DNA from 4 places in the Peribacillus suis genome. Region 2 is predicted to be linked to each of the others. Evidence: riboswitches for the same ligand, from Rfam matches in the RefSeq annotation. Region 2 holds a riboswitch; each other region holds the start of a gene.
What was found. Region 2 has a riboswitch for cobalamin ahead of AC503W_RS04450 (ribonucleoside-diphosphate reductase subunit alpha). Riboswitches for the same ligand answer to the same signal wherever they lie in the genome.
Positions count from the first base shown of each region.

Region 1: another riboswitch for cobalamin. It lies ahead of metE (5-methyltetrahydropteroyltriglutamate--homocysteine S-methyltransferase); the one in region 2 lies ahead of AC503W_RS04450 (ribonucleoside-diphosphate reductase subunit alpha).
Region 3: another riboswitch for cobalamin. It lies ahead of AC503W_RS01830 (cobalamin adenosyltransferase family protein); the one in region 2 lies ahead of AC503W_RS04450 (ribonucleoside-diphosphate reductase subunit alpha).
Region 4: another riboswitch for cobalamin. It lies ahead of AC503W_RS20165 (helical backbone metal receptor); the one in region 2 lies ahead of AC503W_RS04450 (ribonucleoside-diphosphate reductase subunit alpha).

Region 1 is NZ_CM182019.1:729,549-738,166, forward strand. It holds gene AC503W_RS03510 (ABC transporter permease) at 1-494, shown strand, start outside; gene AC503W_RS03515 (acyl-CoA thioesterase) at 536-1,012, opposite strand; gene metE (5-methyltetrahydropteroyltriglutamate--homocysteine S-methyltransferase) at 1,005-3,311, opposite strand; cobalamin riboswitch at 3,452-3,649, opposite strand; gene AC503W_RS03525 (potassium channel family protein) at 3,933-4,355, shown strand; gene bcp (thioredoxin-dependent thiol peroxidase) at 4,418-4,888, shown strand; gene AC503W_RS03535 (aminopeptidase) at 4,900-6,009, shown strand; gene AC503W_RS03540 (D-2-hydroxyacid dehydrogenase) at 6,155-7,099, shown strand; gene perR (peroxide-responsive transcriptional repressor PerR) at 7,244-7,687, shown strand; gene AC503W_RS03550 (YgzB family protein) at 7,755-8,108, opposite strand; gene AC503W_RS03555 (nucleotidyltransferase-like protein) at 8,298-8,618, shown strand, end outside.
Region 2 is NZ_CM182019.1:900,167-908,784, forward strand. It holds gene AC503W_RS04405 (HAMP domain-containing sensor histidine kinase) at 1-360, shown strand, start outside; gene spx (transcriptional regulator Spx) at 415-810, opposite strand; gene AC503W_RS04415 (hypothetical protein) at 990-1,151, shown strand; gene modB (molybdate ABC transporter permease subunit) at 1,148-1,801, shown strand; gene AC503W_RS04425 (GNAT family N-acetyltransferase) at 1,802-2,245, opposite strand; gene AC503W_RS04430 (hypothetical protein) at 2,355-2,849, shown strand; gene AC503W_RS04435 (cold-shock protein) at 3,053-3,250, shown strand; gene AC503W_RS04440 (flavodoxin domain-containing protein) at 3,316-3,753, opposite strand; gene AC503W_RS04445 (ribonucleotide-diphosphate reductase subunit beta) at 3,725-4,777, opposite strand; gene AC503W_RS04450 (ribonucleoside-diphosphate reductase subunit alpha) at 4,820-7,114, opposite strand; cobalamin riboswitch at 7,252-7,433, opposite strand; gene AC503W_RS04455 (manganese-dependent inorganic pyrophosphatase) at 7,722-8,618, shown strand, end outside.
Region 3 is NZ_CM182019.1:357,850-365,231, reverse strand. It holds gene AC503W_RS01845 (DUF4129 domain-containing transglutaminase family protein) at 1-1,993, opposite strand, end outside; gene AC503W_RS01840 (DUF58 domain-containing protein) at 1,983-3,170, opposite strand; gene AC503W_RS01835 (AAA family ATPase) at 3,170-4,126, opposite strand; cobalamin riboswitch at 4,315-4,534, shown strand; gene AC503W_RS01830 (cobalamin adenosyltransferase family protein) at 4,697-5,242, shown strand; gene AC503W_RS01825 (ABC transporter substrate-binding protein) at 5,246-6,196, shown strand; gene AC503W_RS01820 (VWA domain-containing protein) at 6,335-7,382, opposite strand, start outside.
Region 4 is NZ_CM182019.1:4,114,973-4,123,590, forward strand. It holds gene AC503W_RS20155 (heme ABC transporter ATP-binding protein) at 1-687, opposite strand, end outside; gene AC503W_RS20160 (FecCD family ABC transporter permease) at 694-1,749, opposite strand; gene AC503W_RS20165 (helical backbone metal receptor) at 1,712-2,677, opposite strand; cobalamin riboswitch at 2,844-3,021, opposite strand; gene AC503W_RS20170 (ABC transporter ATP-binding protein) at 3,143-3,991, opposite strand; gene AC503W_RS20175 (FecCD family ABC transporter permease) at 3,988-4,986, opposite strand; gene AC503W_RS20180 (ABC transporter substrate-binding protein) at 5,001-6,131, opposite strand; gene AC503W_RS20185 (hypothetical protein) at 6,144-6,740, opposite strand; gene AC503W_RS20190 (hypothetical protein) at 6,737-7,357, opposite strand; tRNA gene AC503W_RS20195 (tRNA-Arg) at 7,764-7,837, shown strand; gene AC503W_RS20200 (DUF421 domain-containing protein) at 7,981-8,618, opposite strand, start outside.

The sequences.
Region 1 (8,618 bases), 170 kb from region 2:
TAACAAGGCCGATTCACAGCCTGTTTCAAGTCATCTTAGAGCGGATTGAGCTTGAATCATTATTTGGTGTCGTGACCGGTTTGATTATCATCTTCTATTCCGGTGTTTCGTTAAACCTGGAACTAACTTGGTATGACCCGATTCTCTTCATCATCTTTGCAATCGGCGGGGCACTCGCGTATGCCGCCATCTTTGTTGCGATTGCAAGCATCGGCTTCTGGTCTGATGCCAAAACGTCCATCATGCCGATGATGTACAACATCGGGAACTACGGGCGCTATCCGGTTGATATTTATAACAAGGTCATCCGCTTTGTTCTGACTTGGGTGCTGCCGTTTGCCTTTGTCGGTGTGTATCCCGCTTCCTATTTTCTTAGAAAAGAAGAGTGGTACGCGTATGCATTCGCCACACCTGTTATAGGGGTCGTCTTTTTCATGATCTCGATCTTCATTTGGAATCAGGGTGTGAAAAGGTACCGCGGAGCAGGAAACTAAAAAAAATCCCTTCAACAATTTTGTTGAAGGGATTTTTTTGCTTATATGCGTTTGTTTTTTCTCTCGGTATATCTAGCTTGTGCTTGGACGTACTGCCGCTTTTCTTCTTCCGTTTCCGGTTGGACCTGTGGAACCGGTATGGGCTTTCCATCTTCGTCTATCGCAAGCATCGTTAAAAAAGCGCGGGCGGTGAGTTGCTTTTCGCCAGTCAACAGGTTCTCCCGTTCTACTTTTACGAATACCTCCATTGACGTTCGATGGGCACAGGTGACATAGGCTTCCAAATTGATAGCATCCCCGGTCTTAATGGGGGCCAGGAAGTCAAAGGAGTCGCTTGAAGCGGTTACGACCGGTTTCCGGCAGTGGCGCATCGCTGCAATGCAGGCGATTTTATCCACATACGCCATCACTTTTCCACCAAAGATGGTATTGTGATGGTTCGTATCAGGTGGAAAAACGAGGTCCGTTAAAAACGTCCGTGACTGTTGAACGGGAATGCCTGTTGTTAAATCAGTCATTTTCCTGTTGGACCAATAGCTTATTCCGGACAACCGTTGCGGCTTCGACCATATTTTTCAGTGAAGCGACGGTTTCTGGAACGCCCCTTGTTTTCAGGCCACAGTCCGGGTTAATCCAAAATTGGTCTTTATCCAGTACCTTGATGCCACGTTCGATCATATCGACCATTTCTTCCACTGCAGGAACGCGAGGGCTATGAATATCATACACACCAAGGCCGATTCCTTTTTCATATGTTTTCTCCTCGAATGCGGAAGCGAGCTCGCCGTGGCTGCGGGACGTTTCAATGGAAATCACATCAGCGTCCAGGGAAGAGATGACATCCATGAAGCTATTGAAATCACAATAGCACATATGGGTGTGAATTTGTGTTGTGTCTTCGACGCTCGAAGTGGAAATCAGGAATGAATGGACCGCCCAGTTTAAGTACTCATCTCGGTCGCTTTTTTTCAATGGAAGGCCTTCACGCAGGGCTGGTTCATCGACTTGGATCATTTTGATCCCTGCTGATTCCAGTGCCTCTACTTCTTGTTTCAAGGCCAATGCCAATTGATAGCAGATATTTTCCCGTGAAATATCGTCACGGACGAACGACCAGTTCAGAATCGTAACAGGACCGGTCAGCATTCCCTTCACCGTTTTTTTCGTCAAGGCTTGTGCATACACACTTTCTTTGACCGTCATCGGATCGATGAAATGGACATCTCCATAGATAACGGGAGGTTTGACACAGCGGGAGCCGTAAGATTGAACCCAGCCTTTTTCAAGGAAGACGAATCCACCCAATTTATGGCCGAAAAACTCGACCATATCGGTCCGTTCAAACTCCCCGTGCACAAGGACGTCCAAGCCGATTTCCTCCTGGATATCAATCCATCTACCAATCTCCTCGTTCACGAATGCTTCATATTGATCAGCCGTCCATTCACCGCGTTTGAATTTCCCGCGGGCCTGTTTAACTTCCGCGGTCTGCGGAAAGCTTCCAATTGTAGTGGTTGGAAGGAAGGGTAGGTTGAAATACTCCTGTTGTTTTTGATAGCGCTGTTTAAATGGCAGGGTACGGCCATGGGTTTGCTGCTTAGCCTGTTCGACAGCGGCTTGCACGTCTTTATGGTTTCTGGCCTTTGAATTCTTTAAGGTCTGCCATGCAGCTTTGTTTGCCGCCACCTTTTCTTCGATTGATTCTAGACCTTCGTTGTGCCCTCTGACCAAAAGCGTGATTTCTTCTAGTTTCTCATCAGCAAAGGCAAGGGCTTCTTTCACTTTGCTGGCCAGTTCTGTCTCGTTTCGAACCGTCACTGGAACGTGTAGCAGGGAGCAGGAAGGTTGAATCCAAATCCGATCTTCGGATACGTGTTTCGTAATGGACTCGACCAACCCGATTTTTTTCGTCAAGTCAGAAAGCCAAATGTTTTTCCCATCAATCACACCGGCCCCAAGTATTTTATCTTTTGGAAAGCCGACTGTTTGAAGATTGCTGAGATTTTTTCCTTTGTCATGGACCAAATCAAGGCCAATTCCTTGAACGGGCAAGTCAATCACTTCTTGGTAGTGCTCTACAGCATCAAAATATGTTTGCAGCATGATGTTCAGGTTGGGGACAGCTTCGTTCAATTTTTCATACAGGTATGTAACAGTTTTCATCTCGTCTTTGGAAAGGGAAGAAACAAGGGAAGGTTCATCAATCTGCACCCACTTCACGCCTTCTTGTTCCAGCTCTCGCAAAATTTTTGTGTATAAAGGCAACAGGCTCAGGATGATGGCCGGAAGATCTTTTTTATCATAGCCTTTTGACAAAGAAATGAATGTGTAAGGTCCGACTATAACCGGCTTCGTATCGATTCCTAGTTTTTCCTTGGCTTCACGGTAAGCGGCAAGCGGCTTGTTTTCTGTCAACGTAAGCTGGGATTGTTTTAGCTCTGGAACGATATAATGATAATTTGTATTGAACCATTTCGTCATTTCAGAAGCGACTTCATCCTTGTTCCCACGGGCCATTGAATAATAAACGGAAAGGGGGACCATGCCGCCTTTATAAGCCGAATAGCGTTCTGGCACCAGGCCGAACATGACGGACATATCGAGCATTTGGTCATATAACGTAAAGTCGTTGACCGGGATGATATTGATGCCTTGATCTCTTTGTTTTTGCAAGTTGCCTAAACGGATCGCTTCCAATTGCGCCGTGAATTCCGTTTCGTTTAATGTTCCAGCCCAATAGGCCTCTAATGTACGTTTCCATTCACGATCCTCACCGATTCGTGGGTACCCTATATTACTACTTTTCAACACATCCATCTCCTTTTAATGAAATAACAACAAAAAAAGCACCCCTAACCGTCAAAAGAGAAAGTTAGAAATGCTCAAATTAAAGGGGCACGAAAATACCCCTTACCATTATAAGGTCCCTAACACTTCCCTATCTCCCGTAGGTTAAAACAGTGTTGTCGAAATAGGCAGGTCTCCTGACTCAGGGAACTCTTACTTAGCGCTAAAAGCCTTCCCAATCCAAAAGGATCAGTGGCATCAAACAAAAGCGCTATACATTCCCATTACAGTGGCGGGACCGTGCCGGAATTACACCGGACTTCCCTTTTAATCCTAAAAACTTAGGAACCTATCTCCACATATGAATTTCATAAAAAACTCCGTCCGGATAAACACGGACACTAAAATTTACAAAATATTATAAAAACTTAACCCATCTTAGCATACCCCGACCAAATGGGTCAACAAGGAAAAAGTCGGGAAATGGGGTCTGACCCCCACCATGTGGCACGAGATCCCATGCTGTATCTATGTTTCCCTAGATGGTGCAGCAGCTGGGAAATAGGGTCTGACCCCTAAAACGAGCATATATTGACTCGCAAAAGAGTATGTATAAGGGAAGTGGGTTGTTTTTGAAATGAGGCGTGGGGGATGACCTTTTATATTTTGATTGTGGGGATTATCTTTTGCATGGTGATGAGCATTCGGACCTTATTTCTTTCTGAGTCGGAGGCAAAGAAGTTTTCTCTTGAAGATATGCTGTGGCTCGGCAATTTATATGCGACATTATTAGTCGGTTTTGCACTGATTTATTTATTATACGAGCTTCAGAATCATTCGGTGATTCTTGATATGGGCAATCGCTTGGATGGGACCTTTTCCGAGCAGCTGAAGACTTCATTTTATTTTAGTGCGATGACGATGTTCTCCGTCGGATACGGGGATATTTCCCCAATCGGCATTGGCCGGATGATCGCGACAATCCAAGCATTCATTGGCTATACGCTTCCTGCGGCATTTGTGATCAGGGCTGTCATCGATTTTGAACAGAAGGAAAGAAAGAACAAGAAATGAAAGTTGTGTTTCTTTCAATTATTGGGTACGCTTACCATGATGAAAGAAATGGAGGGTTTAGAATGACGGTCAAAATTGGAGAAAAAGCACCAGACTTTCAACTGCCAGCAAACAACGGAGAACAAGTTACCCTATCAGGATTCAAGGGTAAACACGTTGTATTATATTTTTACCCAAAAGACATGACACCCGGTTGCACGACGGAGGCTTGTGATTTCCGTGATGCTATTGAACAATTCGAAGAGCTTGATGCTGTCATCATAGGCATTAGCCCGGACCCGGTAACACGTCATGAAAAATTCATTGAAAAACATGGGTTGCCTTTCCTGTTGCTTGCTGATGAAAAGCAAGAAGCCGCTGAATTATATGGCGTATGGAAATTGAAAAAGAACTTCGGTAAGGAATACATGGGCATTGAGCGTTCGACTTTCCTGATTGATAAGGAAGGAATGATCGTTAAAGAATGGCGTAAAGTCAAAGTAAAGGGCCACGTCGAAGAAGCGTTGGAAACTCTTCGCGACCTAGAAAAATAAGGTACAGGCTAATGAAGGATGAGCGACTTACCAAGCTTGCCAAGCAGCTGATTCATCATTCACTGAGGCTGCAGGCGAAAGAGCGGGTCTTGATCCGTGGGCCTGTTGCAGCAAAGGCCCTATTGAAGGAACTGATTGACGAAGCCTATAGAATGGGGGCCTATCCTTATGCGGAACTTGAAGATGACGAAATTACCAGTCATCTGCTAAAAGGGAATGTTAAGGAACAGCTCGATACCTTATCGAAATGGAATTATAAGAAATACGAAGATGTGGATGCAGTCATCATCATATCGGGCGATGGAAACGAAGGGCGAGGAGTGAGTGTCCCTCATGAGAGATATCGCCTTCAGGAGGATGCCATGAAAACGTCCACCATGTTCTTCGTCAATAACCGGCGCTGGGTGCTACTGAATTATCCGACCATTGGTTCTGCAAAAAAATCCGGCATGAGTCTTGAGCAGTATGAAGATTTCTTGTTAAACGTGTGCACACTGGATTATCACAAAATGGAAAAGTCCATGAAGCCTCTAAAGGATTTGATGGATCAAACGGATCAAGTCCGGATCATATCGCCGGGGACTGACCTGGCTTTTTCCATTAAAAATATCCCCGCTGTCATTTGCGCTGGTAAAAACAATCTTCCAGATGGTGAAGTGTTCACGGCACCGGTAAAAGACAGTGTCAATGGCACGATTTCCTTCAATACTGCTTCCGCCTATCAAGGAGAGGTATTTGAGGGGATAACCCTTACATTTAAAAAGGGAAAAATCATGAAAGCTTCTTCCAATCAGTCGGACCAAATGAATCGTTTGCTCGATATGGATGAAGGGTCCCGGTACATCGGGGAATTCGCCCTGGGAATCAATCCGTATATCATGGAACCGATGGGTGATATCCTATTCGATGAGAAGATTAGTGGTAGCCTCCATCTTGCCACTGGTCAAGCTTACCAAGAGGCCGATAATGGAAATCAATCATCGTCTCATTGGGACATGGTCTTGATCCAGCGACCCGAATATGGCGGCGGAGCGATCTACTTTGATGATATACTGGTTCGTAAGGACGGTTTATTCGTGCCACGGGAATTATGCGAATTGAATCCAAATCAATTAAAATAAAGCCCTTTTTAATAGGGAGAGGCGTTTGTCCAACTCAAATAGAGGACCCCTGAATATGATTTAGTAAGGGAATACCTCCTCATAGAAAGTTGCGCGGGACATTCAGTGCCCGTGTTTTTTTATGTAAAGAAAAGGAGAGATAATCATGTTAGTATTTTCAACAATCATTCCGAATGAAGACATTCAAAAGAAGATGGCACGAGCATTTCCCGATTTGACATTCATTTATCAAGAAACTTGGGCGGATGAAAAGCTCCAAGAGGCCGAAGTTCTTATTACATATGGAGAAGATTTAACCGATGAAATCATTGAAGAGGCAGTGAACGTGAAATGGATCATGGTCATGAGTGCCGGATTGGAGTTAATGCCTTTTGCCGCCATTGAGAAACGCGGAATCATGGTGACCAACGCTAGGGGCATCCATAAAATCCCGATGGCTGAATATACAATCGGCATGCTTTTACAGTATGAAAAGAAATTAAAACAACTAATTGAGAATGAAGCGGGAGAAATCTGGGACCGGAAGATAGAAGTAGGTGAGTTGAATGGAAAAACGATGCTTATCCTAGGAACGGGGGCAATTGGAGGGGAAGTGGCACGTCTTGCCAAGGCTTTTAGAATGACGACCCTCGGAGTGAATCGTAGTGGGAAAGCTGTCGAACACATCGATCATCTATACGCCCTTACGGAGCTTGAGAGAGCATTGCCTAAAGCGGATTATATCGTAAGCGTCTTGCCTAGTACGGATGAAACGAAGGATTTGTTAAAGAAAGAACATTTTAAGGCAATGAAACGTACAGCCGTCTTCGTGAATATAGGAAGAGGAGATCTGTTCAAGGAAGACGTGCTCATAGAGGCCATGCAGGAGCATGAACTCGCTCGTGTGATACTGGATGTATTCGAACCTGAACCGCTAGTGAAGGGCCACCCATTCTGGAATATGGAGCAGGTCACGGTAACCCCGCACCTATCAAGCAAAAGCGGCGAATATTTACCAAGGACCTTTTCAATCTTTGAGGAAAACATGAAAGTCTACCTAAAAGACGGAAAGGATTTCATTAATATCATCGACCCTAAAAAGGGATACTAGGACCAACTAGAAAAACAGGAAATAATTAAATGAATGAGGAATAAACTAAGGGTGTAGATATATTGACAAAGCTTGCTTATGGGGAGTACACTATTTATAAACATTACAATGTAATAATTCATACTTAATTAGAAAAAGAGGTGGATGACGGTGTCTGAAGTTCAGTTGAAAGAAGCGTTGGATTCCCTTAAAGATACCGGTGTAAGAATAACTCCTCAACGCCATGCAATTCTTGAGTATTTGATAGACTCCATGTCGCATCCTACTGCTGATGATATTTATAAAGCGTTAGAAGGCAAGTTTCCGAATATGAGTGTGGCTACGGTTTATAACAACCTGCGTGTGTTTCGTGAAGTGGGATTGGTCAAAGAGCTTACCTATGGCGATTCGTCAGCTAGATTTGATTTCGTAACAACGAATCATTATCATGTTATCTGCGAAAGCTGTGGTAAAATCGTCGACTTCGATTATCCTGCATTGGATGAGGTCGAACACTTTGCAGCACAGGTCACCGGATTCAACGTAAGTCACCATCGGATGGAAATCTATGGGGAATGCACGGATTGTGCAAAGAAAGAAGCGCATTAAAAAAAGTTCCGCCACTTGGTTGGAACTTTTTTTGTTGCAAAAGCACTGTAACTAAAATCCATTCCATTCAGTCGTTCAGGCTTTTGCGATTATATTTTTCGTCGAACTCTTCGCCTTCCAGCTTTTTATCAAGGGTCAGCGTTTCATTGCAATGCATACATATATCGACCCTACCTAATATTTTCGTAGGCTTCCCACAGTTCGGGCAGATAACCTGTACCGACTTTGTGGACAGCATCCCAATCCAAAAGTAAACGCCCGTGCTTGCGATAATGAATAGAAGTCCAAGACCCATGAAGAGCGTCATGACGATAGGGTGCGACTTAAAGAATAGACCGATATACATCACGATAAAGCCAACGAAGATCAAACTTAAAGCAAACGTACGGATTTTATTGATTTTGCTAGAATATTTAGCCATGTTAGACCCTCCTAAAATATAACTTTAACTATAACATAAACTAAGGTTGGAACAAAAAAGAAATAAAGGATACAAATGACTTATGGTTGACCCGAGGAAAAATAGGAAGGAACATCTAGGCTCAGAAAACAGGATTTTTGAAGAGAATTGTCGAATGTAAAAAGAAAAATGGTTTTGGAGGAATTTATAATGGAAGATATCCTTCGCCCGATTTATCAAGAGCGAGCAAGTTTGAAGTCCACACTAGGGATTTTGTTAATAGAAAAAAGGGAGCACAACAGCCCCATCACAGATACGTTTGATTATGTCCTATTTGTCATCGTGGATGATGCAGAGGAACCTGTATTTTTAAAGCACTATACCTATCAAGATAAGAAAGCGGCTTTACATGTTGTAAAAGAAGAGCAAGTCAAGGAATGGATTTTATTAGGGTCGAATCGAAAAGTCGTGGATTGGATTTATAATGGGAAGATTTTATTCGACCGAAATGAATACCTGGAGCATTTAAAA
Region 2 (8,618 bases):
ATTCATGGGCAGATTGATTCACTGCGGATGCAGCAAATTATCATAAATCTGTTGAACAATGCGAAGCATTCCCTGGATGGCAATGGTCAAATCGAGATAGGTCTCTATGATCTGGAAGATTCCCGAATAGGAATCGACGTGAAGGATAGTGGACGCGGCATTCCGCAACATGAACAACAGTATGTGTTCGAACCCTTTTATCGGGGCGAAAACAAAAAACTGAAAGTGCGTGGATTAGGATTGGGCCTTCCCTTCAGCAAGATGCTTGCTAAAGCACAAAAGGGAGACCTCGTGTTGAAAGAAAGCAATGAACAAGGGACGATTTTTACCATTACAGTAGAGAAATCAGCGCGGGTATAACAAAAAAAGGGTTGTCCATTTCTAGTGGACAACCCTTTTGTCAGGTATAGTTGATTAGGCGAGTTGGCTGATGGCACGCCACAATTGAATGTGACGGACTTTTCTTGGAAGGAAGCGGCCCATTTCTTCTTCATTATAGCCAGCATGCAAATTCTTATGATCAAAAATGATCGGGCGACGTAATAAATCTGGATTTGCTTGAATGAGCGTACAAAGGTCGTTAAGTGGGGTATTATTTATATCGATATTCAAGCTTTTGAATTTTTTGGAACGGGTTGAGATGATTTCATCTGTACCGCCTTCCGTTTTACGTAAAATCGCTTTGATTTCTTCTATAGATAAAGGTTGAGAATATAAGTTCCGTTCATTGTAGGAAATTTCATTTTTTTGAAGCCAAGCTTTTGCCTTACGACATGCTAAACTGCTTGGTGTAGTATAAATTGTAACCATTAAAATCGACTCCCTTAAGGTTTCATATTTTTTATAGGTTTTTTTTGGGTTTTTGCTTTTTCGGTTTATGGGTTAAAATTATTTTGTATTTGTTATACTCTTACTTTAACGTTTGTATGTGTCAGCAATATGTCAAGAAAAATAAACTTAAAAGTTTTTTTGGAAAAGGGAGAATTCGAATGTGGATGTTTAAAATATCGGGAGTGCCTGCATCTGAAGGAAATCCGGGGAATAGGATGAGGGTGGCTGAGCCGTTTTTAGCTAAGGAAAACTATTTCTTAGAAGAGCAACTGTTGCGTTTTCCTTCATTGATGATGTCGACTGTGGGGCAAGGATCATGACCGCGGACTTTTGGTCACCTGTCAGACTGTCCGTTCAGATAGCCGGAATCTCGGGAATCCTCGTCTTTATTATAGGAATCATGCTTGCCCGCATCATGGCCAAAAAGCGCTTCAGAGGAAGGGTCATCCTGGAAACCGTGTTTTTGCTGCCCCTTGTATTGCCGCCTTCCGTCGTCGGGTTTTTACTGATCGTGTTTTTCGGTAAAAACGGAACGCTAGGTCAAGTCATCGAGAAGGTGTTTAGCCAACCAATCATGTTCACCTGGTGGGCGGCGGTTATTGCTTCTACCGTTGTAGCCTTCCCGCTTATGTACCAATCGGCCAAAACGGGTTTTGAGGGCATAGATGAAGAAATAGAAAATGCCGCGAGAGTGGATGGAGCGGGTGAATGGAAGTTATTCTGGTATGTATCCCTTCCATTAGCCGGCAAATCCATCCTGACCGGAGCGATATTGAGTTCAGCACGAGCCTTGGGGGAATTTGGGGCGACACTCATGTTTGCTGGTAACATCCCGGGACAGACCCAGACGATACCGACCGCGATATATATAGCCATGGATTCAGGGAATATGACTCTAGCTTGGCTATGGGTCGGTGTGATCATCGCCATCTCTTTCATTATGCTTTTCATCGTGACGTACATAAAATGATTATTTTTCGTATAAACTAATGAAAAATTGAGGTGCGACTTCTACGTCTTTCTTATGTATAAAGCCATTTTTTTCATACAGTTTACGTGCAGGCATGTTCAAGGTACCGGTCGAAACGGATAGCTTCTTCCATGGAATCGTCAGTTGTAGGTGGGTAAGAAGGGCCTGTGCAATGCCTTTTCGGAAATGATCTGGGTGTACGACCAATCGGCAAATCTCTATCAGTCCATTTTCACTTTTATAGGAAATGGCCCCGGCAACCGTATCGTCAACAAAAAAACCGATAAATGCTTCTTTGCAGCGTAAGAATTGGTCAAACGTTTCTACCAATGGAGGTATTTCGTCAAACCCAACCAATTCCGCTTCCACTGCATAGGCTTTTTTTTGAAGGGAAAACAGTTGTTGTCCATGGATGGAGCGTAATTCTGGAATATTCATCATCATGCGTAAATCATCTCCTTATAATCCATTATAATAGAAGTAGGTAAACAGAATGATGGTTTCTTGTGTTATAATCGACAAACAAGATGAACTAATGAAATGAGGAAGAAATTTGTTAACATTTGAAGAAAAATTAAGTATCATTGAAACTTTCCCGGAATTAGAACGGAAAGATGTTTCACTAGGACGCGTCAATTTCCATTTTCCCGGCAGTGTTCAGGAGAAGAAAATTGTCGTACAGCACCTGCATCCGAATGGCAATGGCTTCGTATACGCAGGGCATTTGAAAAAGAAGGAAACAGACCGCAAAGGATTCATCAATATACGTGACTATTCCGAAGAGGAATTAAAAGCATTGATCAAAACTGCCCTATCCTATTTATCCGAACCTCCTGTTATGCAAGAAGAGGAGGCGGACGATGAGTTCGCTAGGTTGGAGGGAACTTGGATTGGCCGTGAAAAGCAGGAGCTTTCGCTTGTTAGAGAAGATCAGCTTTGGAACGTATACTCAGGACCGAACTTAGAGGAGTGTTTCGAAAGTCCGATCGAAGCGGAGCGCTACCTATTGGATGAAGGATTCCGTCAAAGTAAAAAAAGAAAAATGTAGAATTTTAGGATAATTTGTCGGCAAAATTACTCCCATTAATATTGTTTTCAGTTAATTACCCATGATATAATATGGGTAATTATTTTTGTTCGGAATAAGTTGTTTGATAGAAGGATTTACCGTTTTAGGGTTCCTCTTGAGACATTATCCAGAACCAAAAATAGTATAAAAATGGATTTTTTCCAAACACAGGAGGAACTAACATGGTACAAGGTAAAGTAAAATGGTTCAACGCAGAAAAAGGTTTCGGTTTCATCGAAGTTGAAGGACAAGACGACGTATTCGTACATTTCTCAGCTATTCAAGGTGAAGGTTTCAAAACACTTGAAGAAGGCCAAGAAGTTTCTTTCGAAATCGAGCAAGGCGCTCGTGGACCACAAGCTGCTAACGTTCAAAAATAATTGAATGTTAATAAAGACCCCAATTTGGGGTCTTTTTATTTTGTATTTACAAGCTTGGGAGTTTGTTAGTTTGTAAATAGAGAGGCGAACTTTTTTATCCTGGGTAGGTCCGCTTCTTGATACATTTGTTCGATTTTCAATGTAGCGACCAATTGGCTCTTGGCAAATAGCATGTCACGAAATTGGTCGACGGCTCCGCAAAAATGATTGTAATTGGTTTCACCCGTTCCGAAGACTCCTGTTTTCAGGTGTGAAATCGGCATTTGCTCTAGCTCCGAATAGAAGGCGGACATTCTGGCAGGAAGCTCGCCATTTCCCCAAGTATAAGTACCGACAATCAACGAATCATACTCATGCACTGTACGTATATCAAATTCAAGAACCCGAAATAGCTCTGCTTCGGGCAAAAGGGATGCAAGGACTTCAGCAAGCGCCTTTGTATTGCCTCCTGCCGAATGATGGACGATGGCGGTTTTAAAGCTCATCGAACCCGTTGCTTGCATTTACTTGGCTATAGGTCCTTGATTTTTGCTCGAAGAAGTCGGTCTTAGTCAGCCCGATGGATTCATCGTCGAACGTTTTGATCCAGGGCATCGGGTTCTCACTATACTCTTGATACAAGTTTTCAAGTCCAAGCATGCGTAATCGTTTGTTGGCGATATATTCGATATACTCGTTGAACTCTTCCAAATCGAGATCTGCTTTCGTTTGGATATCCTCAAGCATATATTCGGACCATTCCTTTTCAAGCTCGACGGCCTTTTCAATCGTCGTATAGATGAACTTCGTATTGTCTTCATTATTCAGTTCCGGATATTCATACATTAAAATTTGTATAAGCATGCCAATGAAATCGAAATGGACCATTTCATCGCGATGAATATAGGAAATCATCGTTGCCGAACCGGTCATCAGGTTTTGACGGCCCAGATTGTAGTAGAAGGCGAAAGCCAGGTAAAAATAGATCCCTTCAAGGTTCGTGGAATGGATGAGCGCCTCGAATAAGTGCTGAGGGCTAGGATCGTCCACGAATGTTTGGTAGGCATCCACGATCGGTTGGTTCCGCTTGATCACTTCCGGGTGTTCTTTGATCCGGTTAAAAAGCTGTTTTTGCTTGCCGACAGGAATCAAGGAAGCAAGGATGTAAGAATACGATTCATTATGAATGGATTCCTGCTGGGCCATGTTGGCGAGGATCGCCTTTGCTGCCGGATCCTTGATGTATCGAAGGATTTCCACTAAAGTCGGTGTCTGCAGGCTGTCCATCCCGGCAATCATCGTGAGGATGTCGAGGAAAGCGTCCTGGATATCCTCATCCAATTCACCCCACTGCTTTTTATCCTGAATCATGTTCACACTCGATGGCTTCCAAAAATTGTTGATGAGCTGTGTATAGGTATCATAGAATTTTTCATACTGAATGTCGTTCCAAAGGAGAAAGCCTGAAGCTTCTCCTTTGAAAACGCCGGTTGCCTTGGTAGGATGGGTTGGTTCGAGCATCCTGATTTTCTTGATATGGTTTGTCATCTGTAAAATCTCCTTCAATAAAGTAAATTCCATTCCCACTCGTTAACTGGAGCAGCTCTCACAGGCATTGTCGTATTCGGATGAAGTGGAACGAAGATAATAAGTCGATTTCAATCCGCTTTCCCATGCTGTTAGGTGGATGTCCAATAACACTTTAGCCTTGATCGTGTTTTGTACATACAGGTTGAAGCTGATGGCTTGGTCGATATGACGTTGACGTGCTGCATTTTGCCTGATGCTTTCCTTTTGGTCCAAATGGAAGCGCGTTTTTTTATAGTATTCATACGTAGTGGGCGTCAATCCAGGCGCTGTCACTTTAAATTTGAAGTTTTTCTTTTCTTCATAAAACTCGATTTCATATAACGGGTCGATGCCATCCGTGGAATGACCGATTTTGGCAGTCGATGAATTGGGGGCGATTGCCATTAAATAGCCGTTTCGTGTACCATACTGCTTTACTTCTTCTTTTAATTCCAACCATTTTGGATCTCTATAGTCACGAAGGTCGAAATACTCCCCCGTTTGCCAATCGGACCCTTCGAAGTATGGGTAGGTTCCTTTTTCCTTGGCCAATTCATTGGATGCTTTAATGGTTAAATAAGCGATTTTCTCATATAAGGTATCGGCGTACTGAACGGCTTCATCGGACTCCCAGTAGATATTTTGCGTCGCCAGTAAATGATGCCACCCGAAAGTTCCTAAGCCGATGGAGCGGTAGCGTTTATTCGAAATGGAAGCTTGCTTGACCGGTAAGGTATTCACGTCAATGACGTTATCGAGCATGCGGATCTGAATCGGGATCAGTCTCTCCAATACATCGCTGTTCACCGCGCGAGGCAGGTTGATGGAAGAAAGGTTACAGACAACGAAATCCCCGCTTTTGCGAACTACGACGACATCGCCATCTTCCGTTTCATATTCGTCGGTGATCGTTGAAGGGCTTAAGTTCTGGGCGATTTCCGTACAAAGGTTAGAACAATAGATCATCCCTTTATGCTTGTTCGGGTTCTTTCTGTTCACTTCGTCCCGGTAGAACATATAGGGTACGCCTTCTTCTAATTGTGAAATCATGATACCTTTCATAATGTCCATCGCTTTGATTTTCTCGAAACTATAGCCTGGAAGTATGCCATTCTCCGCCGCCTCTACAGCAAGGGCGTAATGGTCCCTGAAACTGCCTTCCCCTTTTTTCTCGTCATAAAAATCTTCGAGGGAGAACCCAAGGGTTTGCTTCACGGTATGCGGGTCGAAGAGATACCAATCTTTCCGGTCACGCACGGCTTCCATGAATAAATCGGGGATGCAGACGCCCGTGAAGATGTCATGCGCCTTTAAGCGGTCGTCGCCGTTTTGCGTCTTCAAGTCAAGGAAGCTCATGATGTCCTTATGCCACGCATCCAGATAGATGGCGATTGCGCCTTTACGTTGCCCCAATTGATCGACGCTGACGGCCGTTTGGTTAAAGAGGCGAATCCAGGGAGTCGTGCCTGAACTGTTACCGGAAAAACCGCGGATATCAGAACCAAGCGAACGGATTTTCCCGACATATAGACCAACGCCGCCCCCGAACTTGGAAACTTTTGCGGCATCATAGTTTGATTGATAAATTCCGTCGATGGAATCCTCGATTGCATCGATGAAGCATGAGCTCAATTGCCCGTGTGTCTTTCCGGCATTTGAGAGGGTAGGGGTCGCTACCGTCATATATAGGTTCGACATTGCCCAGTAGGCTTCTTTAACAAGCTGCAGTCGGTGTTCCGTTTTTTCCAGTCTCATGATTTCCATGGCAATGATCATGAAGCGCTCCTGGGGAAGTTCATAGACCTTGTCTTTTTTTGGACGGGCCAAGTAGCGATCATTCAAAAGATAGATTCCGATATATGAAAATAGTTTATCTTTTTCCGGATCGATGACCGAACCCAATTCTTCGATTTCCGTTTTTGTGTAGGAGTCGAGAAGCTCTGCTTTATAAACAGGGTAACGTTGGCCTTCATGCTGCTGAGAGAGTTCTTGAATCAATTCATAGAAAGGTCCATAGTTCCGGCCTTCATAGCCCCGGTTCTTTTGGGCATCACGATACATGGTATTCAATAGTTCCCTTGCGGCGACGAATGTCCAGTCCGGGGCATCGATATCGACACTTTCAAGTGCAAGCTGGATCAACTTTTTCGATGTTTGTTCTTCTGAAGCATCACCATTTCGATCGAGCCATTTAGTAAAACGCTTTTTGAACTTTTCCATATCAAGACGGCCTTCGAAATCCTTGGATAACATGTCCAGCTGGATTGAATTTGTTTCTGTGTCATCTTTTATGGTAGGGTTATATGTTTGAGTCATAAATGTTCCTCCTCTTAAATGTACGCGAATAAAAAAAAACCGCCCAATAAATTGAGCGGATCAAACGATAGGATAAAAGAGCCATGAAAAAATAGCCATTACACTATCGTTTCATCATCTCAATCCCCGAAGAATAAGAAACTTGAAAAAACCAGGCAGGTCTCCTGACTCATGATCATCCTACTTTGAGTCCTTCCCGTATAGAGAGCTATACAGTGGTTTTCTCATTTCGTCACATTTACAGTTGCGGGGACAGTTCCGGGTTCACACCGGATTCCCTTTTCAGCCATCTCTGGCACCTTGGTTAATAATTCTATATATAGTTATTTATGTTGTTATAAAAGTCAATATCTAGTATGTATGCTTATATTATCGTAAGCCATCCATGCTGATAATTCAACATATATATTTGTGAAAAACTGATTCATATCTATTGACAAGGTCGGATAAAGGAAGAGGATGATGAAAGAATATAGGGAGGAATACAAAATTCCATCGCGGAATGTCAGGGTTTTTGTGTTAAAATAAATTGCATAGCAAAACTAGGGATTCTGATTATGAAAAGAAAAATCCCTGCCAAATCATTTAGGAAAAAGGAGAAAAAATCGTGGAAAAAATATTAGTTTTTGGACATAAGAATCCGGATACCGACACTATCTGTTCAGCAATCGCTTATGCTGACCTAAAAAAACAGCTGGGCATCCAAGCTGAACCTGTTCGTCTTGGTGAAGTGAATGGCGAAACACAATATGCGTTGGACCAATTTAAATTCGAAGCACCCCGCCTTGTTGAAAAAGTGGCTGGGGAAGCGGATGGCGTGATTTTAGTCGATCACAACGAACGCCAGCAAAGTGCCGAAGACATCGACCAGGTACGCGTATTGGAAGTCATCGACCATCATCGTATCGCTAATTTCGAAACAAGTGATCCTTTATATTACCGGGCAGAACCAGTTGGCTGCACGGCTACTATTTTAAATAAGATTTATAAAGAAAACGGAATTGAAGTGCCTAAAGCCATTGCAGGACTTATGCTTTCAGCCATCATTTCCGACTCTTTATTATTCAAATCGCCTACTTGCACAGAGCAAGACGTCGCAGCTGCTATGGAATTAGCGGAAATTGCCGGCGTGAATGCTGAAACATATGGCTTGGAGATGCTAAAAGCGGGTGCTGACTTGAGTGACAAAACCATCGATCAGCTCATCACACTTGATGCAAAAGAATTTTCAATGGGAACGGCAAAAGTTGAGATTGCTCAAGTGAATGCTGTTGACCCGAATGAAGTGCTTGCAAAGCAATCAGAAATTGAAGCAGCGATTCATGCAGTTATTGCCGCGAAAGAATTGGATTTATTCTTATTCGTCGTAACGGATATCTTAACGAATGATTCCGTTGCCTTGGCTCTAGGAGCATCAGCGGATGCAGTGGAGAAAGCGTATAACGTAACATTGAATAAGAACATTGCTGTATTGGAAGGCGTCGTATCACGTAAAAAACAAATT
Region 3 (7,382 bases), 540 kb from region 2:
ATAATTGGTACGCCTGTATAAAGTATGGACCGGTTTTCTTTTTTAACCGAAGGATTTGTACAAAAGGAAGCCATTTCCTTCTATACAAATACCCTACGGCAAGAAGTAAAGCAATACATAAAATAATACCGGCACTCCACATTAATAAAGTATTTTGGCTTAAAAGGACACTTTTCTTAGTTGATCCAGGTTCATTTTCGGGTGTATCCGGGCGCTCTCTAGTCTGCGTCTCATCTTGCTCCACTAGTTTTTTGTCTTCCTGCTCGGTTTCCTCCGTATTTTCCGAATTCAAATCCGAATTGTAAAAATCCATTTGCCCATTGAATCCCTTCGTAGGCTCAAATGGTACCCATCCCAATCCTGAAAAATAAACCTCCACCCATGAATGGGCATTATTATTCGTCACTTTATAGGCGGATTCACCTTTATAAATTGATTTCTCCCCTTCCGTATATCCCTTTACCCATCTTGCCGGAATGTTGGCGGCACGTAATAAAATGACCATCGCCGTTGAATAATTATCGCAATACCCAATTTGGGTCTCGAACAAGAATTGATCCACATAATCCTGATTATCGCCTGGATACGGAATGTCTTCTTTAGAATAGCTGAATTCAGGACCGTCGAAGTGATTTTCTATCGCCTTTGCCTTATCGTACCAATTATCCTCATTCACCGTAAGTTCGTTGGCCAGTTCATAGATACGGGTTGGCAATCCCTCCGGAAGCTGTGTATTGCTTTCCATGAGGACATCCATCGTTTCATCCTGTTCCGTAACTTTCCGTAAGTCAGCCAGATCATAACTAGGCATTTCATAAACCAGTTCATATTCTTTCGTGGTAAGGGGCTTACTGCCTTCGTCTACTGAAATGTACTTGTCCATATTTGTATAATATTTAAACCAATCTCCGTTCTCAGCCTCTACCTTCTTCAGGTACCCTGATTGGGGATGAAGAAGGTGAGAGTAACTTTCCATCATGGTTACCCTTGTATTCATGTCTTCCGTTTTCAACACTTCAGGAATCTCAAATTCTTTTATATCCTTCAAATCCTGACCATTAGAGAAACTGATATAGTCTTCCATTCCCTCAACGGAAACCCATCCTTTTCCGGTATAGATATCTTTGTTCTCGACTTTCCAATAGTGTCCGGTATTGGCCGTATTATAAAAAATGACCGTATTGTCCGGCTCTATCGACCCACCAAGTGATGAATCATCTTCGTCGTACCCCACCCGTTTATCAACGGAGCTTTCATCACTTCCTGTCACCTTATCGGAATAAGAAACAATGAACGGTACAGGGTCCGGCCATTGTGACGCGAACTTCGGAGCAGTGAAACCAACGAGGACGCTTACTAACATCATCCCCGCTAGCATGATGGCCCATTTACTGAATGGACCTCCTGAAAACACCAATCTCTCTTGTATGGACAAGCGTAGCATGGCCAACACACCAAGCATCGAAAACCCGATGATGATGATCCTGATCATGGCCATATCCCCATCATATGGTGTGAATGTATCGAGAATCGATAGGAAAATGATCGTTAATATATAAAGTAAAAATATGTTTCGTCTCACCGTCACCCAGTAATGAATCAAGTATGTCACAAGCCAAAGAAGCACGAAAAACAACAGCGTTCTAAAGGGGTTGGAAAGCAGCTCCCACTTCCCCTCATACATATTCGAAACGTTAGCCGTTATATCCAGCAAATCACCAGTAAGCCATTTGAAGGTCAGGAAAGGATCTGACGAATACAAGAAATGGACCGCAATTAATATAAAGGCACTTACGAGGATGAAACGCACAAACCAGTGGATACCAAAATAGTGTAGGAGCAAGGAAAATAACACAAAGATAATGAAAATAAAGATATTTCCTGTATCCGTAAGCTTCTCTACGGGTCGTAACCATTCGGTAATCAATAGAAGACCAAATATATATAAGAGAACATGCATCCACCTTTCCGATTTGGTAGAATCAGCGTTCATTTGCCTTCACCTCGGTTCGTTCATTTTGAAGGTGACCCTGTTCAAAGAAGACCAGCTTTATTCCACGAGCCAACGCCACCGACTTCGCACGTATTTCCTCACCCGTGAAGTCTCCCTGACTTTTCACGCAAAATACAGTCATCGCTTTATTTCCGGTAAATGCATTCCAACCTTCTATCTTTTCCATCGTTAATTCGGACACAATGAATATTACAGAAGCGTTTGATGGTACAACTCCCTTGTTCTTCTTTCCATTCCAGACGCTTGTATGTGTGGCCCTTGATTTTGCAAAACGGTAAAAGAGTCTTCTCCTCTGTTTACTGCCTCCTTTAGCCGGTACGACCTCCATTGATCCCGTACTGGTTAACCCAACATCCATACCCTTCTTTATCAAGGCATGCACCAAAGAGGCCGCAAGTACGATAGCTTCTTCGAAGAAGGGAGAGGCGTACTCATCAAGCATAATAAATACATCGCGGTTTTTCTGCACTTCAAATTCCTTCGTCATGATTTCACTTGTTCGGGCCGTTGCCTTCCAATTTATCCAGGATAATTGATCACCCGGCTGATACTCCCTGATTCCGGACACGACCGAATGTTCCCGCTGTATTTTTTTCGTCGTACCAACTTGTCCTTGATCGAAGACATGCTCCAACTGTTTATAATTCAACTCCTGATAAGCCGGGAAAACGGTGAGTTTTAAAGGGGCATGCACTGTCGCTTCTTTTTCATAGAGTCCAAAGAAGTCCCCTATTTTGAAGCGAACCGATTGGATGACATGTTCTCCTCTTGGCAGATTCTCCAGGGTATATGTCAATTGGAAGGATTGCTTAAATCCTGGAAAAACCAATGTTTTCTTTTCCAGTTCCATCGGCAAATCCTCTTCTACCACCATATATAAAAGAGGCAGTCTGTTTTTCCGGGAGAATACCAATGTCATATCTACCGACTCTCCGGCCTGGCATTCGTGTTTACTAATTCTTCTCTCCACTTCAAAAGCCTGAAGTGGATAAAACAGCAGAATCATAGAGTACGCACCGAACGGCAAAAAGGTATAGAAAATGAACCAACTGATAAACCCGCCTTGAAACATCGCAAAACAAAAGGAAATGAGCATAAGTACTATGATCCCACAGACATTCCTGTTTTTCTTCAGTATGGTAAGCACATTCCGCATTAGGTCACGGCCCTCTTCACGGGTACCTGCGTCGTAGCCACTACCTCATGTATCACCATGTCAGCATTCACCCCCGAGTAATTCGCTTCCGGATTAAGGATTAGCCGATGGGTAAAAACGAACGGTACCAAATGCTGCACATCATCAGGTAAAACGTAATCCCTTCCCTTTAGGAGCGCATAGGCTTGGGCTGCCTTCATTAGGGCAATCGATCCACGTGGGCTCACCCCAAGATATACACTTTCATGCTTACGTGATTGATTGGCTAACTCGACGATATACGTCTTTATCGTATCATCCACGATCACGGCCTTTGCCTCTATCTGCAAATCTATCAGTTCCTCTAACGAAATCACGGATTCCAATTCTTCAATCGGAGCCGTATATTGGGCCCGATGCAACACTTCTATCTCTTCTGCCACTTCCGGATACCCCATCTTCATTTTCAATAAAAAACGATCTAGCTGTGCTTCTGGAAGTGGGTATGTGCCTTCGTAATCAATTGGATTTTGAGTGGCCATGACGAAAAACGGTTGTTCCAGTTTCCTTGTCACACCATCCACCGTCACGCTTGCCTCTTCCATTCCTTCAAGTAGGGCGGATTGCGTTTTCGGTGATGTCCGATTAATTTCATCGGCCAAAATGATATGGCCCATGATTGGCCCCGGTCTAAAGATGAACTCTTGTTCCTTCGGATTGAAAATCGATACCCCCGTTACATCGGACGGTAGCAAGTCAGGCGTGAATTGAATCCGTTTGAAATCCGCCCCGATGGACTTCGCTAGCGCCCTGACCAAGACGGTCTTCCCCACGCCCGGGACATCTTCCAATAAGACATGTCCACCAGAAAGGAGCGCCACAAGACTTAGTTCTGCTATATCTCTTTTTCCAATAATGACCTTTTCAATGTTTTCCAAAATCATATCCAGTTTCTGATTCACTTGTTTATAAACCATTCTCTACCTCCCATGATTATGTAAATCACTCATGCTTAACCCTTATTTATTCGACACCCATTTTACATTAACCTCCAATTTATCCTTACAAAGTGAGTTTACTAGAATAATACCCCTATAAAAGAGATTTCTTGAAATTTTTTCACTATTTAAGTAATTAATTATGATAGACTGGTACTAAGTGAATATAAACCTTGCAGAAAATAGGTGCTGACTTGTCAGCTTAATAGGGAATTCGGTGTAAAACCGAAGCTGTTTCCGCAACTGTAAGTGCTAATGAAATAAGAAATATGCCACTGTTTGTGAATGAATCCGCACGCACGATACCATTCATTCAATCCAAATGGGAAGGTTCTTAGAGTAAAATGATGCACGAGCCAGGAGACCTGCCTTTTTTTTATCGTATTTTGCTCTTCGGAAGTTAGGAGGATTGTACGGCAATCTTCCATCTTTTTTTCCGTTCGAGATACATAGATGATTGTTTGCCGACCAATACCTTTGGTCGGCTTTTTCTTTTGCGCCGAAAAGCAATACGAAGGTCATTCACATTATTAAAAAGGAGGAAAAATTATGGCAAAGAAGGATGCCCGCTTTTTATGCTACCCATTTATGCGCGAATCAGTTTCAAGCGTTGATTATGAAATTCGCACCGATTCATTGACGACTCAAATGGGACTGGCAGCGTCGTTCACGAAAGAGATTCCTGAAGTCTACAGGGATTTAATGGAACTGTTGCCGATGGCTTATCATTTAAATGGTTCTGCCCGGGGGAAATTGGCCATAACCGAAGACGGTCTAAACCGCCTAAGTGAAATCTATGACTATTATGTCGCGGAAGTGGAAGAACGCATCGAAACATTTGTGCTACCCCAAGGATCGACGGCAGCCTGTATTTTGCATACTTGCCGTAGTGAAGCCAAGAAATCCGTCCGTACCTTGCATAAAGTCAGTACGGAAAAAGATGTGCCCGCGATACTTTTTGATTATGCTCATTTGCTTGCCAATGTTCTATTCGTGATGGCTGTCTATGTCAATAAACAACTGGGTCGCGAAGAGATTCCCTTTATCAGCAAATCTTATCCAACCAAAACGATGAAAAAGAAAATGGAGGAATAAAACATGATAAGAACAGTAAGATCCAGTTGGATTGCCCTTCTGATGGTCGCCCTTTTCCTTACAGGATGTGCCTCGAATGATGATCAGAAATCGCTAGAGAAAAAAGATCCTGCAACAACTGAAGAAGTCAAATCCTATACCGTCACTGATGATAGCGGAAAAGAAATCACATTTGATAAGGTTCCGGAAACGGTCATTTCACTTCAACCCAGTAATACGGAGATTTTATATGCCCTTGGTGTAGGGAATAAGGTGATTGGAGCGACGGATTTCGATAACTATCCTGAGGAAGCTAAAGATGTCGAGCGTGTCTCTGATTCGATGACGATCAATTCCGAAAAAATCATCTCTTTGAAACCGGATGTTATCATTGCCTATACAATAGGCGATGAAGCAGCATTAAAGCCGCTTGAAGATGCGGGAATCCCCATTTTCATTATTAAATCAGCAGTGACCTTTGATGATGTATATAGTGATATTGATCAAATTGCCAAAGTCATGGGCGTAACGGACAAAGGGGAAGACCTAGTCAAAAACATAAAAAAACAAATCAAAGATGTTGAAGAAAAGGTGGCAAGTGTCGATTCTAAAGAAAAAACATATTTCGAAATCAGCCCTTCTCCGGAAATCTATACAGCGGGAGCTGAAACCTTCCAACAAGAGATCTTGGCGTCTGCCGGTATCGAAAATATCTTTGCCGACCAAAAGGGCTGGGCGAAAATAGCAGATGAAGAAGTCGTCAAGCGCAACCCGGATGCCATCATTACAACCGTAGGCTATGTGGACAATGCTGTGGATGAAATCAAATCTCGTAAAGGTTGGAAAGATGTCAGCGCCGTGAAGGAAGACCAAGTATATCAGCTTAACGAAGACGTCATGTCACGTCCCGGACCGCGTATCGGAGAAGCCGTAGAACTAACTGCAAAGACCATATATCCGCAATTATTCAAATAAAGACACACTCAAAAGGGGTAATTACGCCGAAATCGTATATATAATAAAAGGCGGAAACGTTGATTTAACAACATTTCTGCCTTTTATTTTGTGCATGAATCCTCTTGAAAGAGGGCTATTAGACAGCCCCTTTGATTATTAATCTTTATATTTCTCTTTCATTTCTTCTTCTTTCTTTTTAATTGATTCTTTTAAACCCTCCCCTTCATTTTTCACTGTCGTGTTCAATTCTTCATATTTTTCGTCATAATACTCTTTTATTATTTCACGGCGTTGTTTGACTAAACTGCGAGCTTCCTCCCAAGTCTCATAATTTATTTGTTTCTTATCCTTTAAATAACTCGTAGCCTCATACATGCGATTGCTTTCATCAGAGGAAAGCCTAGAAAAACTGTTTTTTTCATCAAGTAAAGACGATGTCTTCTTATTTTGTTCATCCCGAACGGTACTCCAATTTTCATTGCCCCAATTCCACCATTGGTTCCACAGATCTCTACGCTCTTCATCCCACATCTTATTGAAATCATCGGCATTATTGACCATTTCGAATTTCCCTCCGCCAGCTTCAGCAACTTCACGTAATTGTTTTTGCCCCTCACTATCCATATCGAACCCTATGATGTTAATCACTGGTTCAATATTGGAATCATGCAAGTCTTTAGCTGCTTTCACTGGATCACCGTCGCAGGTTTCAATTCCATCGCTGACGACATAAATGATATTTTGACCTTCTGAACCCGCTTTTTCAAAATCTTTCTTTGTTTCCGAAATGGTCTTGGCAATCGGTGTCCATCCTGTCGGTTTAAATTTATCTAAAGCTTTCCTGAAGTCCCCTTTATTATATGGGGCCAAACCATAAACCACTTCCGTACTATCACAGGATATCTTCTTATCTTTATCATCGTTGCTTCCTTTATGCCCATAGACACGGAGCATGACATTTGCCTCTTCCGGAAGGGAAGCTACAAATTCATTAATCGCTTTTTTCGCCAGCTCCATTTTTGTTTTCCCGCCTACTTTTTGGTTCATGCTTCCACTAGCGTCAAGCAAAATTGCAATATTCACGTCGATTCCCAATTCACCACTGCCGTCGATGGTGATTCCACCTGGCATCTCTGTTACCGCCGTTTCAATGGAAGGGTCGAATGCTTCGAAAAACTGATACTTTTCTTTGTAGTTTGCACCT
Region 4 (8,618 bases), 1.0 Mb from region 2:
CTGCTGAAGCACTTCATTCGGCACGTCAATCACTTGGACTCGCCCTTTTTCAAGCAACATCAGGCGATCGCAATATAAGCCAGCCAAGTTCAAGTCGTGAAAAATTGAAATGATCGTCAATTGTTGTTCCTTAGCCATTTTCCTCATCAAATCAAGAAGTTCTTTTTGATAAGACAGATCCAGGTGGTTCGTCGGTTCGTCGAGAAAAAGGATTTCCGGTTCTTGTGCAAGAGCTTGTGCCAACAAAACACGTTGTCTTTCCCCGCCTGACAAACGTTCAAAATGCATTTCCTGAAAGACTGCCACTCCCGTTTGCATCATCACGCGTTGAACGATTTCTTCGTCTTCAGACGTCCAACTATGAAACCACCCTGTTTGATGGGCATATCGCCCAAGGACAACGGTCTCTTTTACTGTATAGGAAAAAGCCAATGAGGAATGCTGCGGCAAAACGGCGATGACCTGTGCCAGTTGTTTGGACGAATATCCCTTCAGGTCTTTCCCCTTAATATCGATGGTTCCCGCCTGATACGGCAGGATACCGCTAAGCATCCCCAATAGCGTCGTTTTCCCACTTCCATTCGGACCAAGAATACCGAATAATTCTCCTTTTTTCACATCAAATGAGACGGAGTCCAAAACCGTTTTATTATCATATCCTCCTGTTAACCCTTTAACTTCAAGCATACACTTCTACCCTTCTCTCCGTCTCTTTAATAAAATAAATGCGAATGCCGGCGCACCGATAAGCGAAGTAATAACACCTATCGGCAATTCTGTCGGTGCGATGATCGTTCGTGCCACCAGATCAGCCAATATTAAAAATCCGCTTCCCACAATCAATGATAATGGCAACAGATGCGTATGGTCTGGCCCCCAAATCCTGCGGACCAAATGGGGGATGACCAGCCCTACAAAGCCAATCGTACCTGATACGGCAACGGCAGCCCCTGTCAGTATCGAGCCGGCGACCAGAATCAGCATCTTCCTCCGCTGAACATTCACGCCTAGGTGCCTCGCACGGTCTTCCCCAAATGTCATGGCATTCAATTCGTGGGTATTCATCATCAAAACGAGAGAACCAAGGAGGAAAAATGGCAAAATGATCGTGACATGACTCCAACCACGCATCGAGACACTTCCCATCAGCCAGCTGATGATTTGCCTTAACTCCTCACCCGTCAATGCAATCATCAATGAGATGAAAGCACTTAAAAACGAGCTGAAAATGATACCGGTTAAAATAATCGTTTCTACCTTCATGGAACGATCCATTTTTCTTGCAAAGGTCAATACGCAAAAAATCGTCAACAATGAAAAAAGAACGCTTAATGTAGGCAGTGTATATAGGCCAAAAAACGGCAGTGACAAATTCAAAAACAACGTTAATACTGCACCAAGCGAAGCCCCTGAGGATATTCCCAGGGTATAGGGGTCAGCTAGGGGATTCCTGAGCAATCCCTGAAATGCTGCCCCTGCTATTGCAAGGGATGCCCCAACCAAACCTGCAAGCACGACCCTCGGCAGGCGGATGTTCATCACGATATTCGTCAGTGTCCCATCCGGTTCCATGGCCAGGGGCAAATGAAGGACTTCCTTGCCAATGATTTGCAAAAGCACTGGTATCGGAACGGAAACCGATCCTAAGGAAATACCGATCAATATCGAAATAACCAAAAATGATAGGGCAAATACATAGGCCAATGCCCGTTTAGTTTTTAAATACGTTCGGATAGACTGATTTGGCAAGTTCCTCTACTCCCTCTATAAGCCTAGGACCGGAACGAGTGACAATATCTGAATGGACATCGAAAACCTCACCATTCTTAACTGCCTGAATGTCGGCCCATCCATTTCTTCCCGTTACCTCTTTGACTGGATCTCCTGTGTAATAACCATAGGTTGTAATGATGACATCCGGGTTGGCCGCTATCATCGACTCTTCATCGAGTTTTACCCAGCCATCCAATTCACCTGCGACATTATCCGCTGAAATGATGTCCAGCATTTCATCCATGAAAGTATTTTTTCCCGTTGTATAGATTTCAGGTGACGGTGAAACCTCTACAAAAACACTTTTTCTATCCTCACTCTTGATTGCCTTAGCCTTTTCTTTGATCTTTTCCAGCTTGGTCTGCATCGTCTTGACGATTTCCTTTGCCTTATCCAGTTCCCCTATTGCCGTTCCAATCATCTCAATAGACGTATACACTTCTTTAAAGCTTTTGGCATCATTCACGATTAGAACTGGAATACCCGCATCCTTAAGCTGTTGGATTCCTTCTTTGGAATTATGGGCACTCTCATGAGCAAGAACGATATCAGGCTGCAAGGCTAAAATCATCTCTGTATCTATTTCCATTCCACCTATCTTCTGAATATCTTTCGTTTCTTCCGGGTAATTGTCATTTTCAGACACTCCAATCACTTTCTCACCCGAACCTAGCGCAAAGACCGCTTCTGTATTACTTGGGATTAATGAAACAATTTTTTCTGGTTTCTGCTCGATGGTGACTTGGTTACCCACTGCATCTTGTAACGAAAGCGGGAAGCCCTGGTTAACAGCTTGTTTTGTCGACTGGTTTTCTCCTGTTCTATCCTGGGAGGCATCGCTACAGCCAACCAGTGTACCGACCATCAATCCCATCACAAGCATGAAACTATATATCTTCCTCATCTTAAAACCTCCATCATTTTTGAGTTCATTTCTGGACCTTCACACATGTGTTGCGAATATCAAAAGACATACAAAAAAGCATCCCCCATCAAAACGGAGGATGCATGTATGGCAACGGAACAAAAAAGGGACATAGCTCTGCCACACACCTCCCCATCCGCGTGGTTACCGGTGTACAATTTTGGCAGGTCTCCTGGCTCATGGTCATTGCTAACGGCACCTTCCCATATTATTCATACAGTGGTATACATCCGTTAACTCCCATTTACAGTGGCGCGACCGCGTTGGCATTTCACCAACTTCCCTTTCAAGTCCTTACAGACACCAAATTGTTCATATGTATATAATTTCACTGCCTTTCATTATACACCATTTAGGAAATCGTATTATATGATATTTCAGATTACTTTAAATTAAGATTTGGAACGCAAAAAGGCAACCATCACATGGCTGCCTTCTATAGCTTTAGATGTCACTATTAAAACGGCATGTACTTTGATCACGTAAAAGACCTAGATCTTTCGGCACCATCGTTTCAATCAAAAAGTCATCCTCTTCCTCATAAATGATTTTCTTCATTTCGATTCCGAAGTACTCTTTCATCCGGGCTTCCGTCATCACTTCGCGGACTTCGCCATACACCACACGCTTTTCCTTGGCAGTCATTAAAACATGGTCAGCCAAGTAGAATGCGTGGTTCGGATAATGCGTGTTTATGATACAAGAAATGTTCTTCTCTTTCGATAACCGCTTTAGTGTCTGTAAAATCACGATTTGCTTTTGAATATCAAGATGCGATTCTGGCTCATCAAGAATCAATACATCCGGGTCCGATACAAGCGTCCGGGCAATCAAGGCCAGCTGCAATTCCCCACCACTGACGGAATTACAGGACTTTTTGGCAAGGTGAGCAATGCCAACCATTTCAAGAGCAGCGATGGCAGCCTCCCGGTCCTTTGCAGAAGGCTGGGACAGCGTACTGATATAAGGCGCCCTTCCCATAATGACAAGCTCTTCCAAAGTAAATCCGAAAACCATTTTATGTGCCTGAGGAACATAACCGATTCGTTTCCAGATCGTTTTGCGTGATAGCGCAGTAAGCGGCTTTCCGTCGATGAGCGTTTGACCCTTTTTCCAATCAAGAAGGCCGGTAATACACTTCAGCATCGTGGTTTTACCGGCACCGTTCGGGCCAAGGATCGCCATGATTTCTCCGTCATTCAACGAAAAGTCAATGTCGGTCTGGTAAAGAAAAGGAGCTTTCTCTCTTTTTTTAGCATAGAAAAAATTCCCTCCCTGCACCTCGATTTTCATGACCAACCACCTCCTGTCTTTCTAAGTAGAATCGCAAAAAATGGTGCGCCGATAATGGCTGTCAATATCGATAGCGGAATTTCCGTAGCCGTTACAGAACGTGCCAGGTTATCGATCAGGAGTAAATAGGCACCACCAATCGATAGGGATACCGGTAAGACAAGTTGATTGTTGTTCCCGACGAGCATTCTTGCCACATGAGGGATAATCAGTCCTACCCAGCCGATGATACCGGCTATCGCTACAGATGAAGCCGTAATTAACGTCGCACCAAGAATGACCGTCCACTTCAATCTAGTGACCGGGATACCTAGCGATTTTGCTTCATCCTCAGGTAAGGTCAGTAAATTGATTCTCCAGCGTAGTGAATATAAAATCAAGATGCCGACAAGGATGATTGGTCCACCCACATATAAATCCTTGTATGTGGCCGTTCCAAGGCTTCCCATTAACCAGTATGTGATGGCTGGCAGCTTTTCTTCAGGGTCGGCGACAAACTTAATTAACGAGATCAACGCTTGGAAAAGGGCGGAGGTGACAACCCCAGCCAAAACAAGCATGAAGACCGGTGAATCTTTTTTGCCGCTGATTATGAACGTGAAAACGATGGCGGCTAAACCACAGCCAAGTGCCAAGACTTGAGATGCAAAACCATGTCCCAATAATAAAATCCCAAGGGAAGCACCGAACCCAGCACCTGCAGACACTCCTAGGATATCGGGACTGACCAAGGGGTTGCCGAACATCCCTTGGAAAGAGGCGCCTGCAATCGATAGGCCCGCACCGATTAACAAGGCCAGTAAAATTCGTGGCAGACGTATTTGAAGGACCACTGTTTCTTCCATCTGTGTCCATGTTGGCTCGATTGGAAACACGGTTGAAAGCAATATTTTAATTTGAGTCCCTAAGTCCATTCCAAAGCGTCCGATGCTCAATGATAGGAGAACCATCGCAATGGGCAATATCCAGAAGAGGACCGTTTTCCATTTTTTCATTTTCATTCCCTACTTTACTGTTTTGCGGCTTCGGAAGATGGGTGAAGAATGTTCTCTACTTGTTCTTCCGTTACATCATAATCATAGAACTCTGAGTAGTAATCCGTGATTTCATCCTTCATATCATAATCAAATAGCTCGGGATGATTTTTCTGAGCCATCCATTTTAACATAAGAGGTGCATCACCGCTTGGAGGGAACCATCTATAGATGCCCAGCGGAATTTTATATACATTTCCTTCTTGTACAGCACTGACCTGACTCCAATCTTGTCCGTTCACTGTATTGTTCGTTAGGTCTTCAGGCTGAGTTGTCGAAAAGTTCGTAATGTAGATGATATCCGGGTTCCATTTGTAGATTTGTTCCATATTGACTTCTTTTGTTCCTGTAACTTCTTCTGCTGCTATATCATAGGCCCCTGTAGCATTTAACCATTGGTTACTAAAGAAGTTCTTCCCACCGACCATGATGCTTTTATCACTGTGCTGATAGAGGATCAATGCTCTAGGCTTGTCTTTATCCTTAATGCCATCTAATTTCTTATCCAATTCGGCTTGAACGGCTTGGCCTTTTTCCAAGAACTTGTCCGTTCTTTCGGTAGTGCCCGTAATTTCCCCAGTCAGTTCCAACCAACTGTTGAAGGTAGCCAATGGCTCCGCAGCTGCTGCATCCATAGGGTTGAGTGCCACAACCGAAACACCTGCATCTTCTAATTTGTTTATGGACTTTTGGTCCTGTGCTTTTTCAAAGTAAAGTTGCGGATTGACTTTCATCAATTCTTCCACGTTCACTTCGCCATTTTTAATGAATGATGTATCTGCCTTTAAAATATCGGGTGATATTTCAGAAAGAATCGAGTTTTCCGCGGCATTATACGCATTAGGATGCAAGCCGACAACTTCCTTCGTCGAATTTGTCGCTACATACCAAGTCGAGAAGTACGGAAGAATGCCACCGACCGCAATACGTTCCACTTTACCTGGTACCGTTACATCACGGCCAAGTTGATCTTGAATCACTTTTTCCTCTGCAGTCGTCTGTTTTTCTGAAGTATTGCCTTTCGAATCATCCCCAGAGTTTCCACAGCCCGTAATCAAAGCGGCCATCGCAGTGGTTGCCGCTAACATTGTCCATTTCTTCTTCATAAAACTTCCTCCTTATCCTTCTCTAAGCCACTTAGCCATCCCATGTAAGAATGGTTTAGATTGGTCGATGAATCCAAGTCCAATGTGGAATATTGGATCAAGGGTGGTAATGATCAATTCGCCTTTATAAGACACATCATCGGTGTAGATGATCGAGCGACCGTCGGGAGTATTCACAAGTGATTTTGCCCCTTCCGGAACTTTGAACGTCCCGTGGTAATGCCACTTCATATCTGATAGGGATACATGCTGATATAAAGGATGATCTGTATTTTCAGCCATTAAAGGTAAATCTCCATGCTCCTTCACCCACCAACTGAAATTCACTTCAGATTCCTCCCAGTCTATTCCAGGAAGCCAGTTATCCAACACTTCACCGAAAACGACTAGACGTTTTCCCTCTTGAAGGAACTTCACGAAAAGCGACTGGTACCGTTTTAAAAGCATTAGGGACATCCGATCATTAACAATTAGCGTGTCATATTGACTTAAATCATATGTATGGAGCTGACGAAGTTGAAGCACATCATCATACATATAAGCAAACTCGTCCATTTGAAAGAAACGATGATGGAAACTATAACCATTATCTAAGATTGCCACTTTCATTGCTTTGTTTCCCCCTTGTTTGCTTCATACTCTTCGCGTATCCAGTCCAAAATTTGTTGACGTAGCACACGCGAACTATTTTCTTGGATTCCAAAGCGGTACAGATCCGTTCCTGCACCCGCGACAATCGTGCCACCAGTCGTTTTTCGGTCAATGTAAATGATTGCTTTTCCTTCTTGGTCTTCAACGATTACTTCCGAATGTTCTGGAGCCTCAAGATACCCTCTTGAGAAAAAGCCACGAACCCCTTTTTTATAATTCAAATCATAAGGGTCAATTCCTGCGAACATAGGATGTACAGGCTCAGTCAAGCGGATTTCACGGTCCTTCAAAGAAATCGGAGAACGCAACCAATTTCCGCAACCAGGTAACCAAGGTAGGAAATTTTCGGTTTGTGAAAGAATGACGCCGCCATCATTCAAATAATTTTCGATGATTTCTTTATGTTCAAGTAAAAAGGCCTCTTCCACGAAATTTGTCACGATGACCCCAGCATATGCCGAGAAATCAGCAAATGGAATATCATACAATTGCAAAGAAACCAAACCATTTTCATGATCGATGTCTTTAAGTCTTGTGAATTGAATATCAGTACTTATATAGGCTATAGGTTTCATAATCAACCATCTTTCTTATATTAATATAATATTTTTTCGATTGTAAATATTGTCAAATGTTGATTTAACGGGATATAACCACTTTTATTTATTACTTCAAGATAGAATATTTATGTTTATCAGTATAAGTGATAATGATTATCATCGTCAACAAAAACTTTTATCCAATTGGTTTTATCAAAAAACTAGTGGGGTAACTGATGGACTCCACCGTAATTAGCCTTTCTCTGTCGAACGAAAAAGCATGGCGCGAAAGGCATTTATCGCCTTCTTCACACTGCCATTCAGACACTACAAGGCATTCAATATAGATAATTGCCCATGAATATTTTCGCAACAAGAGGCTATAACCTTGAAATGTTTACTAATAACAAATATAATAAGAAAGTCGTCGTTACCTTTATATGTCCCAGTAGCTCAGTAGGATAGAGCGACAGCCTCCTAAGCTGTAGGTCGTAGGTTCGATTCCTATCTGGGACGCTAAATTGAAAACAGCCAAAACCTTGTAATATGGAGGTTTTGGCTGTTTTTTTATTGGAACAATGATAAAAGTAGAAATATTGATGTATGTTGTTTATTAAAAGAGGGATATGACATCCAGCCTGTCCAATTATTCATACCATTTAATGAAGGCTGCCTTCCTTTATGTCCATATAAAGTGTTCGGTCTGATTGAACTTCAGCATAAAAGACATCAGAGATTGATGTAATACCAGCTTTAGCTAATTGACCATTCAACCACTTCATATCAAGGTTTAACTGATCCAGGTTATCCATGTTGACTACCCCATCCGAAATAACGCCTGTTATGATGGGCGAAGGGTTCTTTTGAAGATTTCCAATATTCATGTCGCCTCTTACGATAGGCTGCTTATGTTCTTTCTTCATAACCGAAAGCTTACCCGTAATTTCAAAAATGGCATATTCCACTTCAGTGATTGAGAATATACTTTTTTGCCTAAGCAATGCCATTAACGTATCTGCATCCAAGTTAACCTTGCGAAGTGGTTTTTCCATCATTTTACCGTTTTTGATAATGATAAGGGGTTCCCCATCAATTACTCTTCGTGCTTTTTTAGACTTAATGACAATTCGTCCAGATAAGATCGTAAGTAAACTCCATATCATTAAGGCGACTATACCATTTTGAATGCTTAAACGATGGTTGAAAGAAAGATTTCCCGCTATTGAACCGATGGAAATGGCAGAAGCAAAGTTGAAGAATGTCATCTTTGAGATTTCTTTTCTTTCCATCACCCTTG